Linked DNA regions of Crateriforma conspicua. The protein of the gene in region 2 interacts with the protein of the main gene of each other region in a pairwise test. Links are inferred from orthologs where the notes say so. Each region holds a gene or a part of one and is shown on either strand. Other genes may lie near its edges. The genes, in order: eno and rpe.

Region 1 (9,448 bases), 1.1 Mb from region 2 along the record:
TTTCCATGCGTTCTTCGGCGTCCATCAAAATCTCGTCGGTGCTCATCGTTTCTCAGTCGTCTTCCTGTGGTGGGGGCTTCCTGGGGCGTTCCGTGCTTTGGCAGCGGATCGTCAATATATCCCATTGCGCCGCCGGCTTGGGATCCGCCCGTGGAGATCAAGCGCACACTGTCGCAGACACTCAAGCTGTCAACAAGCGAGCAACCCCGAGCGAAGCTGCGGCACAATCGCCGGCCTCTGCCCAGCCGGATCGGCGGCCGGGCATCGGCAGGAGGAGGACGCTGCTTTCGGCGGAGCGAAAGGCGACTTTGTGAGCCGCACGGCGCTAGCCGCGGGTTTGGAATGTTTCGCCGACTGACCTGAACCGATTCGGCGGACGCTACTTTCGGCGGAGCGAAAGGCGACTTTGTGAGCCGCAGGGCGCTAGCCGCGGGTTTGGAATCACCGACTGGCCTGAACCGATTCGGAGGACGCTGCTTTCGGCGGAGCGAAAGGCGACTTTGTGAGCCGCAGGGCGCTAGCCGCGGGTTTGGGATGTTTCGCCGACTGGCCTGAACCGATTCGGCGGACGCTACTTTCGGCGGAGCGAAAGGCGACTTTGTGGGCCGCGTCCCGGACGGTCGCTTACAGCTTGACGCGTTGACCGGACTGAGCCGAATCGTAGATCGCGCGGATCACTTCGACGCTGCGACGACCTTCCTGACCACTGATCGACGGCATTCGATTCTCGGCGATCGACGCCGCCAATTCTTCATAGACCTTCGTGTGTCCCTTGTGGTCGATTGCCGATGGGTCGGCCGCACCGCCGCCGGATTCGGTATTGCCTTGCATCGAATCACGGATCTGACGGTCCGCGTCGGTTTCGTCCGCAAAGTCCCACTGGATCAGGTCTTCTTCTTCCAACACGGCCGATCCGTTGCTGCCGGCGATCTCGATCCGCTTCAGCGCGCCGGGATACGCGGTCGTGGTGGCTTCGATCACACCCAAGGCCCCCGACTTGAACTTCAGCGTGGCAACCGCGACGTCTTCCACTTCGATTCGCTCGTGCGTCAGCGTACCAGTCATCGCGCTGATTTCTTCGACGTCACCCATCAGCCAGACCAACAAGTCCACACTGTGGATGGCTTGGTTCATCAGCGCGCCGCCACCGTCCAGCGCCCACGTGCCACGCCAAGCGCCGCTGTCGTAATACTCTTGGCTGCGGAACCACTTCACATAAGCGTCGCCCATCGTGACGGTCCCGAATCGGCCATCTTCCACGGCCTTTTTCATCAGCAGACTGGACTGATGAAAACGACTTTGGAAGGTCACGACCAACTTGGTGCCGGCCTTTTCGCACGCTTGAATGATTTGGTCACAGCGTTCGGTGGTGATCTCCAGCGGCTTTTCAACGATCACGTGCTTGCCCGCCGCGGCGGCCGCCAACGCAGGATCCAGGTGCGCGCCGCTGGGCGTGCAAACCGCGACCGCATCGACGCTGGGATCGTCCAACATGGCTTCGATCGAACCGTGTCCGTTACAGCCGTATTTTTCGGCGAACGCCGTGGCGGCTTCGGGAATGCGATCACACACGGCCGCCAGGTGACAGCCCGCCGCGTCGGCGATGGCTTTGGCGTGAAAGTTGGAGATCATTCCGGCGCCGACGATTCCGATTCCGATACTCATGTTTCTGGACAAGCCGTTCGTTGGGGAAGGGGATGGGGGAAGGATTGCGACGCCAAATCGCGGGGGTGCTGACAAGCGGTCGCCGACGGTCGATCAACCGGCCGATTTCGGCGAAGCGGCATCTTTCGGGTGTCGCATCTTGCCCGCACACGATACTTTTTTTTGTCTCGCACAACACCCAGTGCGTCCTTTCCGTCCCCTGCTCAAGCGACGCGATCGTTTGACCGCAGCCAAGAAAACCAGCCGCCGCGGAAAAACCACCGGCCGTCGCAAACCGGTGACCATCCGCCAACTGTCCGACCTGCCCGCGTTGATCGACGACGCGGCGGGCGTCAGTGTGCGCATGCGCGGGCTGAAACCGGACCAGCCGATGGGTTTCGGCGGTGTTTGGGGCGGCATCCGCGCGTTGTTGGCCGCGGCGATCGCCCGCAGCACGCCTCACATCCTGATGCTGCTGCCCCAAGCGGCCGACGCCGAAATCGTGGCCACCGACGCTCGGTCATTCGGACTGACCGATGCGGTCGCGCTGCCGCTGTCGGCCGGCGACGGCAGCGGCGCGACGATCCGCGACGTCGACTTTGCCGATCGGCTGCAGGTCCTGCAGCGTCTTCGTTCGCGCGACGCCGATTCGCCGGAACCGTTGCTGGTCACCGCGTTCATCGGCGCGGCGATCCAGAAAGTCCCGACGCCACAAAAACTGGCCGACAGCACCCGCACGCTAAAAGTCGGACAGACGCTTGCACCGGAGGACGTGCGGGCTTGGCTGGCCGAAGCGGGCTTTGCCGGCACCACCGCGGTCCAGTTCCCCGGCGAGTTCGCCACACGCGGCGGCTTGCTGGACATCTATTCGCCGGATCAGCCGTTGCCGATTCGCGTGGAATGGTTCGGCGACGAAATCGAATCCATCCGCACGTTTGATCTGTCCAGCCAGCGTAGCATCGAATCGGTCACCGAAATCGAGCTGGCCGCGATCGGTGCATCCACGGCTGACCCGCTGGACGAAACGCCCGCGATGCCGCCCGAACAACAGGGCCCGATCAGCGACTACTTGCCCGCCGACACGGTCGTTGTGGTCGTTGATCCCCAAGGATGTGCGTCATCGGCCGATGCACTGCTGCGCCGTGTGGTCGATCCGTCTCGGTTCGTGACGATGGACGAATTGATCGCGTCGATGACCAGCCACCGTGTGGTCACGGCCGACGATTTCCCCGAAGCGACCGGCGATGAACTGTTGTCGCTGGACGCCGCGTCGGCCGACAGCTTTGCCAGCGAGCTTTCGGAAACCCAAAAGAAAGTCGACACGATCGCGGCCGATCATCACGTGATCGTCGTCGGTGACACGCCCGCCGACGGACAACGGCTGACGGAATTGCTACAGCCCACTCGCGCCGCCGCCGAAGGCCGGTTGCACATGACGGTGGCGGACCTGTCGGGCGGCTTTCGGTTGCCGTCGGCCGGCGCGCTGGTGCTGACCGGCGCCGAACTGTTTCACCGCAGCCCCGTGCGTCGGGGCAAGACGCGGGCACGCGGCAAGCCGATCCAGAATTTCTTGCAACTGCAAGTCGGCGATCTGGTCGTGCACCTGTCCCACGGGATCGGTCTGTATCGCGGGCTGCGTCAGATCGAAAAGAACGGCCAGCACGTCGAACACCTGACCATCGAATACGACGGCGGGACGAAGATCTACGTGCCGGCATCACGGATCGGTCTGGTCCAAAAATACATCGGCGGATCGAAGACCCGACCACGGCTGGCCAAAATCGGCGGCCAGGCTTGGGCCAATCACCGCAAGGCGGCCGAATCGGCGGTCACTGACATGGCCGCCGAACTGATCGAGATGCAGGCCCAACGCCAAGCCCGCCGCGGGATCAGTTTCGACCCCGACAACACCTGGCAACAACAATTCGACGCCAGTTTTCCCTACACCGAAACGCCCGACCAATTGGCCGCGATCGAAGCGATCAAGGACGACATGGAAAGCGCCCGGCCGATGGACCGCCTGATCTGTGGCGACGTCGGCTTTGGCAAAACGGAAGTCGCGATGCGGGCGGCATTCAAAGCCGTGACGTCGGGATACCAAGTCGCCGTGCTGGTGCCGACCACCGTGCTGGCCGAACAGCACTACAACACGTTCCGCGAACGGATGGCGGAATTTCCGATCGAAATCGCCAAGCTGTCGCGGTTCGTTTCGCCCGCCGACACCCGCGCGACGGTCAAGCGGATCGCCAGCGGTGAAGCCGACATCATCGTGGGCACCCACCGGATCGCCGGCAAAGACGTCCGCTTTGCCAACCTGGGGCTGGTGATCGTCGACGAAGAACAACGTTTCGGCGTCGAAGTCAAAGAACGTCTGAAAAATCATCGCAACAACGTCGACGTGTTGACGTTGTCCGCCACGCCGATCCCACGGACGTTGCACATGGCGTTGGTCGGTGTGCGAGACATCAGCAACTTGGAAACGCCGCCGGCCGAACGGATGAGCGTTGAAACGAAGGTCACCCGCTGGGACGACAAGATGGTCCGCAGCGCGATGGTTCGCGAATTGAACCGCGGCGGCCAAATGTTCTTTGTCCACAACCGCATCGGCGACATGCACGAACTGGCCGACCGGTTGCGCAACATTGTACCGGAGCTTCGCATCGGGATCGGCCACGGTCAAATGGGCGAAGGCGAATTGGAACAAGTCATGATCGACTTTATCGATCACAAGTTCGACTTGTTGCTGGCCACCACGATCGTCGAAAGCGGGATCGACATCGCCAACGCCAACACAATGTTCATCGACGAAGGCGACAAGTATGGGCTGAGCGATCTGCACCAATTGCGTGGCCGTGTCGGACGCTACAAACACCAAGCGTACTGTTACCTGTTGGTCAGCCGCCGGAAACACCTCAGCCCCGAAGCCAGCAAACGTCTGCGGGCGATCGAAGATTACAGCCAAATGGGCGCCGGGTTTGCCATCGCGATGCGAGACCTGGAAATCCGCGGCGCCGGCAATCTGCTGGGCAGCCAACAAAGCGGTCACATCGCCGCGGTGGGTTACGAACTGTATTGCCACCTGTTGGAAGACGCCGTTCGGCAAGCCCAAAAGCTGCCGCCCAAATTGTCGGCCGACGTGGACATCGATTTGCCGGTCGAAGCGTATTTGCCCGACGAATACGTGCCCGATCTGCGTCACAAGATCGATCTGTATCGCCGCATGGCCAAGATCGACAACGTCGCGAAGATCAACGAAATCAAAGAAGAATTGGTCGACCGGTTCGGGCCGATTCCTCAGCCGGCCGAGCGGATGTTACAGCTGGTCGAACTGCGTCTGGATGCGGCCGCGTGGCAAATCCATTCAGTCACCAGCGATGCACGATTCATTGTGCTGAACTACGGCAACCGCCGGCAAGTCGAACAATTGGCCGAACGTTCGCCCGTTCCGGTTCGCATTGTCGACCAACGCAAGGCGTACATCCCGACCAAAGATTTCGACATGAGCGATCGGTCGGGCAAAGCGTGGCTGCAATTGGCCCGTGCGGTCCTGTTCAACGGGTAAGCCCCGACGCCATATCCCGGACAACTTGGCGATTGGCCGCCAGACGCTCATTCGACGCCAGACGCTCAAACGTTTTCTGATTTGGCGTCTTCGGCAACGCGGATCGCTTCGACCAGCCGCACGATTTCGGGCACGGCCATCGCTTCGGCACGTGTCGTTTCGTCATGGCCCAGGTCCGCCAACACTTCGTCGACGTCCGCCTTTTCCAACCGGCCTTTCATCGCGCTGACGACGACGCTGCGCAAAAACTTGCGGCGGTGAAAGAACAACGCTCGCGTGGTGTCGTGAAAGTAACGCAAGTCTTCGAAGCTTTCGTAGCGCTGGCGATCCAGATCCAACCGCAAGATTGCCGAATGGACTTTGGGACGCGGCCAGAACACCTTGGGCGACAGCACACGAACCAACGTCGGATCACTGATCGCTTGCAACCACACCGACAGCGCGCCGTAATCCTTGGTCGACGGCACCGCCATGATGCGATCGGCCAATTCTTTTTGAATCGTCACGACGATTCGGTCCGGCGGCGGCGTTTCCAACATCAGATTGCTGATGATCGGCGTCGCCACGTTGTAGGGCAGATTGGCGACCAGCATGAACCTAGCGTTTTCGCCCAGCTGTGACATCGCTTGGCGGACGTTCAACATGATTTCGTCGCGCAGCGTGTTTTTGTTCTTCAGCGCGTCGCCGTGAATCAGTTTGACGTTGGAGCGATCCGCCAATTCTTCACCGGCCAGTTCGAACAAGTGATTGTCGATCTCCACCGACAACACCGCACCGGCACGGTCCGACAGCCGCTGGGTCAGCGATCCCACACCGGTGCCGATTTCCAGCGCCACGTCATCCTTGGTCAATTCGGCTGAATTGGCGATCAGGTCGACCAAGTTCAAATCGATCAAGAAATTCTGGCCGAAACGGCTCAGCGGTTTCAGGCCGGCCGCGGTCAGACGGCGTGACAGATAGGTGGCGGTTTGACGCGACGGTTCGGACAAGAAATTCGTTCCGGGTTTAGAAGGGGTTTCGCAAACGCTGTTTCTTTGGTCCGTCGACTAATCGGATGATTCGCCGGGGACATCGGGGCCTTTGACACCGGTGATCAGGCTGCGCTGGACATACTTCGCCAACACATCGCTTTCCAAGTTCACTTTGTCGCCCACGTTGCGAAATCCCAGTGTGGTGACTTCCAGGGTGTGTGGGATCAAGGCGACGGTGAACGAATCGGGGTCCGCGTCGACCACGGTTAGGCTGACGCCGTCGATCGCGATGCTGCCTTTGTCGGCGATTTGCGAGGACAGTTTTTTCGACACGCCGAATCTTAAAAAAGCCCACGGCGGGTCTTCGCGACGATCCAGCAAGGTGCCCAATTCGTCCACGTGACCTGTGACATAGTGTCCCCCCAAGCGATCGCCGACCGCCAGGGCGCGTTCCAGGTTGACTCGGCTGCCGACCTCTTGGGCCCCCAGGTTGGTTCGGGACAGGGTTTCTTCGCCCGCTTCGAATCCCAACACGCCACCGTCGATGGCGACAACGGTCAAACAACAACCATTGATCGCGACGCTATCGCCGATCGCCGCCCCTTTGGCCAATTCACCGGCGTCGATCGAAAACAGTTTTCCCGGCGGCTGGTCGGTGATTTTTGCAATGCGGCCCAGCGATTCGACGATCCCGGTAAACATCGATTGGATTCCCTAACTGCGTGTGAAGGCTGGTCGGATGGGGCGGGGACGGAGCGTGGCGAAAACACTCGGCAGTGCATCTGGGGCACATTCGGGCGTTTCGTCGGGTGTTCATCCGCAGTCGGATTGGACAGAATGCCGCCGCCCAAGACAACGAGGGCCGGCGCGGAAATGTGCCACCTGCGTCGATCGACGCGGCAGCCCAGCGGACGCGACGCAATCGTGTCGAACTGACCAAACCATTTCACGGATTTTCCACTCCATCCCGCATCAAAAAACGCGAGGCATCCATGACTCTGATCGAAGCCATCCACGCACGGCAAATTCTGGACAGCCGCGGCAACCCGACCGTCGAATGTGACGTCATGTTGGAAGACGGTGCCGTCGGCCGCGCCGCGGTGCCCAGCGGTGCCAGCACCGGTGTCCACGAAGCTTGGGAACTGCGTGACGGCGACAAGTCGTTCTTCATGGGCAAAGGCGTTTCGCAAGCGGTTGAAAACGTCAACACCACGATCGCCGAAGCCCTGCAAGGCATGGACGCGACCGACCAAGCCGCCGTCGACCATCGCATGTTGGAACTGGACGGCACGCCGAACAAGAAAAACTTGGGCGCCAACGCGATCCTGGGTGTTTCGCTGGCCGTCGCCCACGCCGCCGCTTCGTCGACCGACCAACAACTGTATCGCTACCTGGGCGGTGCCGGCGCCCGCATGTTGCCCGCCCCGATGATGAACATCATCAACGGTGGTGAACACGCCGACAACAGCGTCGACGTTCAAGAATTCATGGTCATGCCCCTGGGCTTTGACCGCTTCAGCGACGCGCTTCGCTGCGGCACGGAGATCTTCCACAACCTGAAAAAGGTCTTGTCGGGCAAGGGTTACAACACCGCCGTGGGTGACGAAGGCGGTTTCGCGCCGGACTTGAAGAGCAACCAGGAAGCTCTGGACGTCATCATGCAAGCGATCGACCAAGCGGGCTACAAAGCCGGCGAACAAGTCTGGATCGCTTTGGATGCCGCGTCGACCGAGTTCTATGACGCCGATGCCAAGCAATACTCGATCGATGGCAAAAAGCTGTCGGGCGACGAAATGGTCGACTTCTTGGCCGACTGGTGCAGCAAGTACCCGATCTGCAGCATCGAAGACGGTTGCAGCGAAGACGACTGGGAAACCTGGAAGAAGCTGACCGACAAGATCGGCGACAAGGTTCAATTGGTCGGCGACGATTTGTTCGTCACCAACGTCGAACGGCTGCAACGCGGGATCGACGAAGGCATCGGCAACAGCATCCTGATCAAGGTCAACCAGATCGGAACGCTGACCGAAACCATCGACGCGATCCATTTGGCCGGCCGTAACGGTTACACCTCGGTGACCAGCCACCGCAGTGGTGAAACCGAAGATTCGACCATCGCCGATTTGGCCGTGGCTCTGTCGACCGGACAAATCAAGACCGGTTCGGCCAGCCGTAGTGACCGGATGGCGAAGTACAACCAATTGCTTCGTATCGAAGAAGCCTTGGGCGATCACGCCCTGTACGGTGGCCCGCTGTTTGCTGCCAAACTGAAGGGCTAGGGCCACAGACCCCGAGCCGCAGGTTCCGCCGTTTCGGCGATGTGACCGAACGCTAACTTTCGCGGAGCGAAAGGCGACTTTGTGAGCCGCAAGGCGCTAGCCGCGGGTTCCGCTGTTTCGGCAACGTGACTGAACGCTACTTTCGCGGAGCGAAAGGCGACTTTGTGAGCCGCAGGGCGCTAGCCGCGGGTACCGCTGTTTCGGCAACGTGACTGAACGCTACTTTCGCGGAGCGAAAGGCGACTTTGTGAGCCGCAGGGCGCTAGCCGCGGGTACCGCTGTTTCGGCACTGCACCCGACGCTGGCATGTTCGGCTAAGACGTGCACTTCACCCTCCCGCCTTGCGGGAGGGTCGGAATCGAGGAACGAGATTCCGGGGAGGGCCCGCCGAACGCTAACTTTCGCGGAGCGAAAGCCGACGATGGGCGGTCCGTTACGATACAAATGTCTGAACGCTTCTTCTTTTCCCGCGTCGACTGCCGATGTATCAAACGCTTGCCGAACGCCCATTGATGACGATGGCGATGCTGGGGATCGTCGTCGCCGCATGCGTCGCCGCCTGGCTGAAGACTGGGCGCCGTGACGTATTGATTGCCGCCATCATCGGTGCCTGCCTGGTCCCGGCAGCCGGCTACCTGGCGGACGTCTTGGTCACCGACCGTGAACAGATCGAACAAATCGTTTACGAAGTCGCCGAGGCGGTGGAAAACAACGACGTCGACACCGCCGTTTCTTACCTTCGCAGCGAGTCGCTGCGGCGCCGCGCCGCCGATGAATTGTCGCGATACCGTTTCAGCATGGCGCGAGTCAATCAATTGCGCCGGGTCGATCTGATCAAAAACAGCTTTCCGCCGGAGGCCGAGGTTGAACTGTCGGTCAAAGTCGACGTCAGTGAACGCAGCGGCGCGCTGCAAAACGTTCGTGTCGTCCGCCGATTGGTGTTGAAATTCGTCAAGGTCGGTGACGGTGACGACGGCAAAGGTGACTGGAAA
Region 2 (9,267 bases):
CCTGGCTCAATCGACGCAGGATCTTTGACGACAGGTCGGGCGGATCACTGTTGTTCAGGATTTCGCGCAGCAGGCCGTCCAAGACCAAGTCCTGGCCTTCGTCGCCGTCGTCGAATTCGCGGTCGTTTGGGTTCGTCGCGTTCATGGTTCAGGTGTCGGACTCGGTCTGATTCAGACGTTGGTCGACGCATTCACGTAGTTGTTTCTTGGCCCGCTGCATCAGGTTTCGCGCGCCGTGATCGGTGATCCCCAGCGCGTCGCCAATTTCGATGCGGCTGGCCTGTTCGGCAAACCGCATCCGCAACGCCATCTGGGCGCGATCGGTCAATTGTTTCAAACACTGCCGCAACGCATCGGTTGCGGCGTCACCGGTCAAATCCTTTCCGGCCCAGCGTTGCCAGGCTTCATCCAGGACCACCGAATCACCCACCGTTCGCATTCGCCCGGTCTTTCGATGCTGGGAAATCAGCAAGTTGTAGGCGGTGCGACGCAGATAGCCGGCGGTCGCGGAATCATTGTGTTGAACGAAGTTTTTCCGCCGCAGTACTCGCAGGAATGTGTCCTGCGTCAAATCATCCGCCGTGGCTTCGTCACATCCCAGCATGCGCAGGTATCTCCAGACGCCACGCTGGTGGCGTTGGATCAGCTGGGCGGGCGTCAAATTCGCGTCGTCGGCCGATTCGTCGGACGGGACCTGTGGCGTCACAGGGCGACCATCCGGATCGGTCGACGCGGCGGGCGGGTCATCCGATCCGGGCATCAAGCTTTCACAGCGGGGCGAAGTCGGTCGTTACCAAGCGGCTTGGGCGAAACAGTTTCCTTCCATCAAGGCCCCGCGACGATCGCCCCCGTGCCCCGTTGGTGGTGCCGCAGTGACGATCCGCTTCGCTAAGCCGTCAGTTCGGTAATCAGTTTACCACCCCCGGCAATCTTCATCGGCCTGCCGTTCTTGCTGGTGAAGGTCTTATCGGTGGAAATTCCCAAGCCGTGGCAAACGGTCGACATGAGGTCTTCGCTGCTATACGGCTCGGTGTCCACCGCGGTTCCGTCCGCATTCGTTTGCCCGACGGCGATACCGCCTCGCAGCGAACCGCCCCCGACGACGCAGGACCAGGCCCTGGCAAAGTGGTCGCGTCCGGCGTTTTGATTGATCCGCGGCGTCCGCCCGAATTCGCCCATCCACAGGACCACCGTGTCCTGCCACATGCCACGCTGGTTCAGATCTTCGACCAAAGCGCTCATCGCCTGGTCCAACACGGGCAAGCGTTGATCGCGCAGGGTCGCATGGATCCCCTGGTGGTTGTCCCAGCCGCCCAAGTCGACCTCCACAAACGGCACACCGGATTCCACCAACCGACGGGCCAGCAAACAGCCTTGGCCGAAACGGTTGGTCCCATACCGTTCCTTCATCGCCTCGGGTTCGCTGTCGACGTCAAACGCTTTCATCTGATCGCTGGTCATCAACGCGACGGTTTTGTCCAGCACTTTGGCGTGCTCGCCGGCCGGCGTGTCGCGGGTTCGTCGAATGAATCCGCTTTCGATCAAATCCAACGCGGCGACACGTTGACGCAAACGCTGGTCGTCCAAACGCATTTCCAGGTTTCGGACGCGACCGTCGCTGGTCACCGAAAACGGCGACCATGCCATGCCCAAAAATCCAGGGCCACCACTGCTGCCGCCGACCGAAACGAAGGGGGGAATTTCCAGTTCCGGTCTCTGGTGCATCAATTCGTGTGAAATAACGCTGCCGTAAGTCGGGTGTTCAATGTTCGGGTTGGGAACGAAACCCGTGTGCATGTAATACCGGCCGCGATTGTGGTCCGCTTCGCGAGTGGACATGCTGCGGACGATCGACAGATGTTGCATCTGCTGGGCGACCTGCGGCAAGTGTTCACAGATCTGCACATCACCGGTCGTGCTGATCGGTTTGAACGGACCGCCCGTCGGTGCGCCGGGTTTCAAGTCCCACAAGTCGATCGTCGACGGACCGCCCCCCATCCATAACAGGATCGCCGCCTTGCGGTTCTTCCGCAGGCTGTCAGCGTTGGCACCGATCGCGTTTCCCAGCGTCATCGCCGAAGCGGCCATGGCGGATGATCCGGCCAAGTGGCTGATGAAGTGCCGCCGTGTCATTCCCGTCGGAGTGGTGAAGAACATGGTCCGTTTCCCAAAAGAAGAAAAGTCAAGCGTTGCTTTGGCGTGCGGGCGTGGTCGTCAATGTTGCATGATGAATTCGTTGCTGTTCAAAATCGCCCACCACATGTCGCCCAGCATTTCTTTCTGGTCGCCGCCCCGGGCCGCCATCAGCTTGCCCGCGATGCGAATCTCCGGTGCAGTCGGCTGTCGTGCCAGACCCGCCAAGAATAGGCGCCTTACCGATTCACGCGGTGACTTCGATGTGCGGGCCAGCCGATCCAGAAATCCACCCGTCTCGGTCTTGGTAGCTCGCCGCGTTAATTCGCCGTTGAACAACATCAACGCCTGCGGGATCGATCCGTTGAACGTCGTCGCTTCATCGCCTTCGTCGGTACCGAAAGCGACGACAAACTGCTGCAGCCAACGCCGTCGTTGTTGTTCCTGTTCCTCGTAGCTGCCCTCGGGCGTTGCACCGGTCGCCGTCAACAGTGATTGATACAGTTGCTCGGCGGACATTTGACGCAGATAGAAACGCGAAAACTTGGGCGTTTCGCCGACCGACGGATCGTCCAGTTCGTTGGTCGCGTTCTTGGTGGCCGACAATCGATAGGGCCGACTGAGTGTGATCCAAGCTTGCAGCTTTTTCAGGTCGTAACTGCTTCGGCGAAATTCCGCAGCCAGTTCGTCCAGCAATTCCGGATGCGTCGGCGGGTTATGGGGACCCAGGTCATCGATCGGTCGAGTGAACCCATATCCCAGGAAATGCGCCCACATCCGATTGACGATCATCTTGTCCAGAAATTCGCTTTGCAGCATCAGCCGCGCCAGTTCCTGCCGTCGATTCACGTCGCTGACGAATCCGCTGACGTCCACCTCGGTCCCGTCGGTGAACACCGGATACGCGACCTTGGTCAGGCCGTTTCGCAATTCATAAAACACCAACGCATCATCCGGATCCCCCGCTTCGCCGGCGAAGTCTTGATCGATCAATTCCGCGTGATCGATGTCGCGGGTTCCCGACTGGAAACGCCGCAAGGCTCGCGTTTGGCGAAAGAAGGAATTGAATTCCCAGAACTTCTGTTGTTTCCACTGATTAAACGGGTGATTGTGGCACTGCGTGCACTGGACTTGTTGGCCCAGGAAGATGCGGGACGTGCTGCTGGTCGCCAGCGTGCCCTTTTCGGCGTTGACTTTGTCGACCAGAAAGTTCACCGCGCCGTTGAAGTTCTCGGTGCCGGGCTTGGTCGACCCGGTCGCGGTGATCATGTCGTACACGATCTTGTCGTAGGTCCGATTTCCTGCGAACGAATCACGCAGGTACTTTTGCATGCCGCTGCGGTCGGTCAACGATCGGCGGTCCATGCCGCCACTACGTCCGATCAGCAGATTGGTCCAAATGCCTGCCCAATGATTGGCGTACTCCGCGGTGTACCGTTCGTCGTGCAACAATCGCTGGACCAGCGCGACGTCTTTCTGTGACGATCGATCGTCGGTGAAGGATTCCAGTTCGTCGACCGAAGGGATCCGACCGATCAAATCCAGAAAAACGCGTCGGCACCAAGTCGCGTCATCCGTCTCGGCCGACGGACGCATTTCCCAATCGGTCCACACCGATTCGATGCGGGCGTCGATCCTGTCACACATCTCCGGCCGCTGGACGGAATCGGCGTCATCGGCCCGGGCGATCTGCACGTCAACGGTGGCGACAACGAACCAAGCCAAACAGATCGACGACGCCGTCAAAACGCGACGTCCGCCCGACGCGGATGGATGTGAAAACGGTGATGAAGGCAATCGAATCATCGGCGGCGAAACCCTCGGCAACGTCCACCAAGGCATCCCCACGACGGTGCATCGCGTTTGGCCCCAGAAGAGTCACCCCGAAAAGTCAAAGGTGCGGCGGCTTGTCACAGTTCAAACGCCGATCCGCGGCGAAAGTACCCGCGGCGGTCGAATCGGTCCGAATCGAACCGACGAAACCAACAGCGGTGTTGAACCGTGCGATGCAGTGTATTCGGTCTGCAAACGCGATCGTGGCCGCGACCGATCAAATCCGGTACCAAGCAATGCCGTCGGCCAGTGAATTCCCACCCCAGGGAACGGATTTAACGGTTCCAGGGGATTTTCGGCCCGTCGGTGCCGGGCCGGGTCCGGGTCACGCGGTGGTGGTTTCGATCAGCGTCCAGTCGGCGGCCCGCGTTTCGGCCTGCCATAGATTGCTCAGCTGTTCGCCGCGCAGACAGCTTTCGACCAACGTCGCCAGGGGATCGGGGACGATCATTGCGATCACGCAGCCCCCGGGACGGCGGAGGAGCTTGCGAATGCCTTTGCGAACGCGTTCCTTGGCCATCGAGATGGGTTCGCCTTCGGGGGGACAAAAATCGTCGGGCGATTCTTGACCGGCGCGATAGACCCGCGGTTGGTTGCGGCGGACTTCCTCGATCAACTTCCCGTGCCACAAGCCGTGGTCGATGTTACGCAAGCACTCGATCGTCTTGACCCGCACGTCGCGACCTTCGGCCAACCGCTTCGCCGTCTGTTGCGCCGACCGGCAGGGCGATGCATAGATCACACCGACGTTCAGGTTGGACAGTTCGGACGCCATCGACGCGACTTCGCGCTTGCCAGACTTGCTAAGCGGAATGTCCAGGCTGCCTTTGATGCGACCCTGTTCATCGAACTCGGTGGAACCGGGGCGAATCAACAGGACTTCGGCCCGCTGTGGGGCGCGTGACAACAACATCATCGTGTGGCCTCCTGTCCTGGGCTGATGTTTGCACCGGACGGGTTTGCCGAAGCGATCTGGTCATTCAGTTCGTCGATCGCTTTGCCGTAGTCGTCGCTTTTCAAAATCGCCGATCCGACGACGAAGCAATCACAACCTGCCGCACGAACGTCGGCAATGTTCGACGCTTTGATGCCACCGTCGGCTTCCAGCAACAAATCCGGGTATTGATTGCGAAGCGAACGAAGACGTTCCAACGCGATCGGGTTGAAGGCTTGTCCGCCAAAGCCGGCTTGGACGCTCATGATCAAAACCATGTCGACGTGGTCCAAACATGGTTCCAATTGGTCCATCGACGCGTCCGGGTTGATCGCGACCCCGACCGCGACGCCAAGGTCGGCAATCGACTGGGCCGCGGCCGCCGGATCGTCGACCGCTTCGACATGAAAGGTCAGCATGTCGGCGCCCGCATCGACCATCGGTCCGGCGTAACGCAGCGGATCGCTGATCATCAAATGCACGTCCAGTGGCAAATCGGTGTGGCGTCGCAACCCTTCGACGATCGGCATGCCGAACGTCAGGTTGGGCACAAAGTGACCGTCCATCACGTCCAGGTGAAGCGCCCGGGCACCGGCATCGGTCAGTCGCTGGAGTTCACCGCCCAGATCTCCGAAATCCGCGTTCAGAACGCTCGGCAACACCATCGGCGTTGACTCGCGAAACACGCGGATTCGTTCAGATCGATTGCGGTTGGCGTCAGAAGACATGCAGTCTCTCGCGTCGAGTTCACAAAGCCACCTTCGCCGACCATCGGCCCGGCGGTTATGCCGCCGGGCACCGGACGAAAAAGATGACGCCAAGCCCGCATCCCCCATGCCATGGTGTCAGTCGGCTGACTGGCGTCCAAGGCGTTTTCGCAAACCCCGTTCCAAGATCCCGTCGTTCGATCGGCGGTGTCGATGGTGTGTGGTCGCAAATGGCGTTCACGGGCCAAGTGGCGGAACAGACTGCAGAGAAGCCGGCCGGGTGTCAATCGGCGAATTCCCTGATCCCCGGCTGAAGCCTCCCCCGAAATGGCCGCCGAGTCCGTGAAACTCGGCGATTCTTCATTTGGGAATCTGGCCTAAAGGTTGCGATTTTTCCGTAAAATCCGATTTTCGTGGGTGCGGTTTTTGGGCACCAACCTCGCGTTGGGCCAATTCGATGCAAAACAGCCGTCCGCCATCGGGGGATCCGACACTGGTGGGCTCGGTTCCCACTCAATCGAGAAACGGTCGGCCATCGCCACGGCCGAACCGGCTCACGCCCGACATCAAGGCCTGCGCGGCGGCTCGCTGCGGTGAAAATAATCGTCGTGAAATTCGGCCGCGTCCGTCTTGTCGGGATGACGCCATGGGAAACGTGGTCCCCGGTCTTCCAGCAATGGAACTTCCATCCCGTCGGTCTGTTCCAGCATTTCCCAAAGGCGTCGGTTCATTTTCGCGACGCGGTTCTGGTGCTCCGGTGCATCAATTAGGTTGACCAGTTCGTCAGGGTCCGTTTGCAAGTCATACAGTTCATCCTTGTCCCACAGTCCATGACAGCGGATGTATTTGTATCGGCCGCCAAGAACCGCATGCAGTGTGGGTGTGTGAGGATAGTTGCGTTCCCAATAGTACTCGTACAACAACGTCCGGTCGGCCAAAGGCGAAGCGTCCGCTTGGCACAACGGTTTCCAGAAACTGGTTCCGTCGATCGAGGTCATTGGTTTCGATTCGGTCGCTTCCAAAATCGTCGGCGCGATATCAATGCCCGCGACCAACCCGTCAAACTCTTTGCCCGCCGGCACACGTCCCGGTGCATGGAACAACAGAGGAACCTTCGCCGACGCTTCGTACGCGGTGCGTTTGTCGATCAGGCCGTGGTCGCCGAATTGAAATCCGTTGTCGCCCATGTAAATCACCAGGGTGTTGTCTGCCGCGTCGATGGAACGCAAACATTGCATCAAACGTCCGACGCCATCGTCCACCGCCAATAGTGATTCACAGTACCGCCGGTAGTAGACCGCGGGATCAAAATCGGCCAGGTTGTATCCGAAGTCCGCGCCGTGCCGGCTGTTGCGTTGATTCCGCACCCACATCGGAATCGCGCCCCGGTGCAACGTTTCGTCACTGGGGATGGTGATCGGCAAGGGTTGGTCGTCGTACCGCCCGCGGTGACGATCCGCCGGCACAAAGTCCGCATGGACCGCTTTGTGACTGACATACAGAAAGAACGGCCGGTCCGGGTCCAGTTGGTTCAGCCAGTCTTCTGCGTAGTCGGTCAGTTCGTCCGTGATGTAACCGTTTTGCTTCACACGTTGGCCGTTGATGTTCAGACCGTCATAGGTCGTCTGAGGCACTTCTCGTGTCGTGCCGTGACCGTCCGGCCAGTAAGTCCCCTGCCCTTTGAATGAAATCCAATGATCAAATCCACGTTGGGGCTGGTCGTCGTCGCCACCCATGTGCCATTTGCCGATGAAGGCGGTTTGGTACCCGGCGGCTTGAAGGTCCTGGGGAAAGAAACTCAGATTTGGATCGACTTCGTGATAGTTATCGATCACGTGGTGGTTGTGGGCGTACTGGCCGGTCAAAATCGAAGCGCGACTGGGCGAACAAAGCGACGTGGTGACGTACGCCGACGTCAATCGAGTCCCCGAATCGGCCAGGGCGTCCAAATGGGGCGTTTCCAAAAACGGATGACCGGCCGCGCCCAGACAATCGAAGCGGTGGTCGTCGCACAGGATGAACACCACATTCAACCGATTCGGCTGCGATTCGGTGGCCGGTTGTGCGTCAAGTGGGCGGGCCGCTGCGGCAAGGAAACAACAAAACAGGATCACCGGCGCAGGGCCGCGGGCGGGACGTCTGGAACGGGAAAACGGCATGTCGGAAGGACTCGGCAACGCGTGTTCAAGGAGGGGGGGACGCAAGAAGGCATGCCATCTTAGGCCAACCGTCGCCGATTCGCTGTTTACCCGAAGACAGAAGTTCAGATACGCTGCGACCGTTTGTGATGGCCTGAAGCCCGCCGGCAGCCCCAGGCCGCTTTCACGGAAGCCCGCCGGAGAACCGACCTGCGCGATGGATGAACGGACAAGGATGTCTTCGCCGATCGCATTCGGCCAACCAACCGAATTGCAACGCCTGTACTGATCACACCCGACGACCCGAGTCGTCTGGGATGTGGATCGGACGCGGCGTCTGCGCCGGTGCATTGCTGCTGGGCACTCTGCTGTGGGCCACGGTGGGGGCGGATGAATCGTCCCAAGACGTTACCCCTGCGGCCGCGTCGCCCCCGGAACCGACTTGGTCACTGGTCATTGATGACCGGCCCGTTTCGACCAAGACGCCCGTGTTTCTGAAGCCGCGTGCAGCATCCCAAGTTCAAATTCAAGCAACGCGAAGTGATGCGACCACCGGACAATCGGTTCGCTTCATCGCACGACTGCTGTCGGTTCAACCGCATCGTGATGTGGATCGACAAACCGCGACTTCGGCCTGGGATGACCAGGGTTCCACCGAAACGATCACCGTGGACCTGCCCGATGATTTGGCGGCCGGCGTCCACGAGCTGCGGATTCAATTGACCGACATTGTCGATTCGACTTGGAATCGATTCCGCAAAGCGACCGAGTTGATGCCGATGACCCGGCTGACCTTGGTCGTGTTGCCGGAAACCAAAGTCAACGCGGCCGACGTCAAAACCGAACACTCCGAAACATGGACCGGCGACCAGCTTTCCGATGAAGCGATTGCCGCGGTGACGTGGCGTAGCGAGGACGCGGTTCGGGCGGGCGGCGATCCGCTGCGTCCTTTCAACCGCTGGATGCCCAAGTCCAACCCCATCACCGGTTCGGCATTGCCACATTTGCCAGGGATGACCCCCAACCCACTTTTGAATCTGCCTGCGGTGGGCAAGGGGGATTCGTTGGCGGCCAAGTTGAATGCCACTCAGTCAATCCAGTTGGAACTGTATGCCGGGTCCAGTCTTTTGGATCCACGCCAGTTAATTGATCCTCGGCAACTGGTTCATGCACGACAACTGGACCCTCGGCAATTGTTGGGGCGAAATGGACCCGACGACCGCCGGCTTTATCGGATTCGGATCCGTCACGCCGGACCCATCGGATCGGTGTTGACGGTTGCAGCGGAACAAGCGGGGGCAAGCGATGCCGCGGTTTGTCGCGTCATTGCCAGCGGTGATCGCGCGGCCGATGGTCTGGATCCCGATGCGGATCGCTGGGAAGAAACCAGCATGCTGGTGCGTGGTGCCGGTGACACCTTTCGTTTGGCGGTGACCAACGATGGGCCCGGCGACGTGCTGATTCGCTCGATCGAATTGGAATCGACCACCATTCCTTCCCCGACCAACAACCAGAATCGTAC

What was found.
Region 1: the proteins of rpe (region 2) and eno interact in binary tests that used the Escherichia coli proteins (3 or more experiments, as listed by UniProt). The link is inferred for Crateriforma conspicua from one-to-one orthologs.

What each region holds. Positions count from the first base shown.
Region 1 is NZ_CP036319.1:2,806,469-2,815,916, reverse strand. The notes cover bases 6,408-9,312. They hold eno (phosphopyruvate hydratase), read left to right. Parts: upstream 6,408-7,169; coding sequence 7,170-8,456; downstream 8,457-9,312. Other genes in these bases: Mal65_RS10705 (hypothetical protein), read left to right, coding at 8,939-9,312; Mal65_RS10715 (riboflavin synthase), read right to left, coding at 6,408-6,879. Outside these bases: frr (ribosome recycling factor), read right to left, coding at 1-46; Mal65_RS10730 (Gfo/Idh/MocA family protein), read right to left, coding at 625-1,665; mfd (transcription-repair coupling factor), read left to right, coding at 2,036-5,206; 16S rRNA (adenine(1518)-N(6)/adenine(1519)-N(6))-dimethyltransferase RsmA, read right to left, coding at 5,272-6,195; more of Mal65_RS10715, read right to left, coding at 6,253-6,407; more of Mal65_RS10705, read left to right, coding at 9,313-9,448. UniProt on the Escherichia coli protein: Catalyzes the reversible conversion of 2-phosphoglycerate (2-PG) into phosphoenolpyruvate (PEP). It is essential for the degradation of carbohydrates via glycolysis.
Region 2 is NZ_CP036319.1:1,662,830-1,672,096, forward strand. Bases 3,754-6,477 are described here. They hold rpe (ribulose-phosphate 3-epimerase), read right to left. Parts: upstream 5,629-6,477; coding sequence 4,879-5,628; downstream 3,754-4,878. Other genes in these bases: Mal65_RS06125 (DUF1549 domain-containing protein), read right to left, coding at 3,754-3,780; Mal65_RS06130 (histidine phosphatase family protein), read right to left, coding at 4,292-4,882; Mal65_RS06140 (sulfatase family protein), read right to left, coding at 6,174-6,477. In the rest of the region: Mal65_RS06110 (hypothetical protein), read right to left, coding at 1-145; Mal65_RS06115 (RNA polymerase sigma factor), read right to left, coding at 149-760; Mal65_RS06120 (DUF1501 domain-containing protein), read right to left, coding at 889-2,157; more of Mal65_RS06125, read right to left, coding at 2,215-3,753; more of Mal65_RS06140, read right to left, coding at 6,478-7,766; Mal65_RS06145 (hypothetical protein), read left to right, coding at 8,063-9,267. UniProt on the Escherichia coli protein: Catalyzes the reversible epimerization of D-ribulose 5-phosphate to D-xylulose 5-phosphate.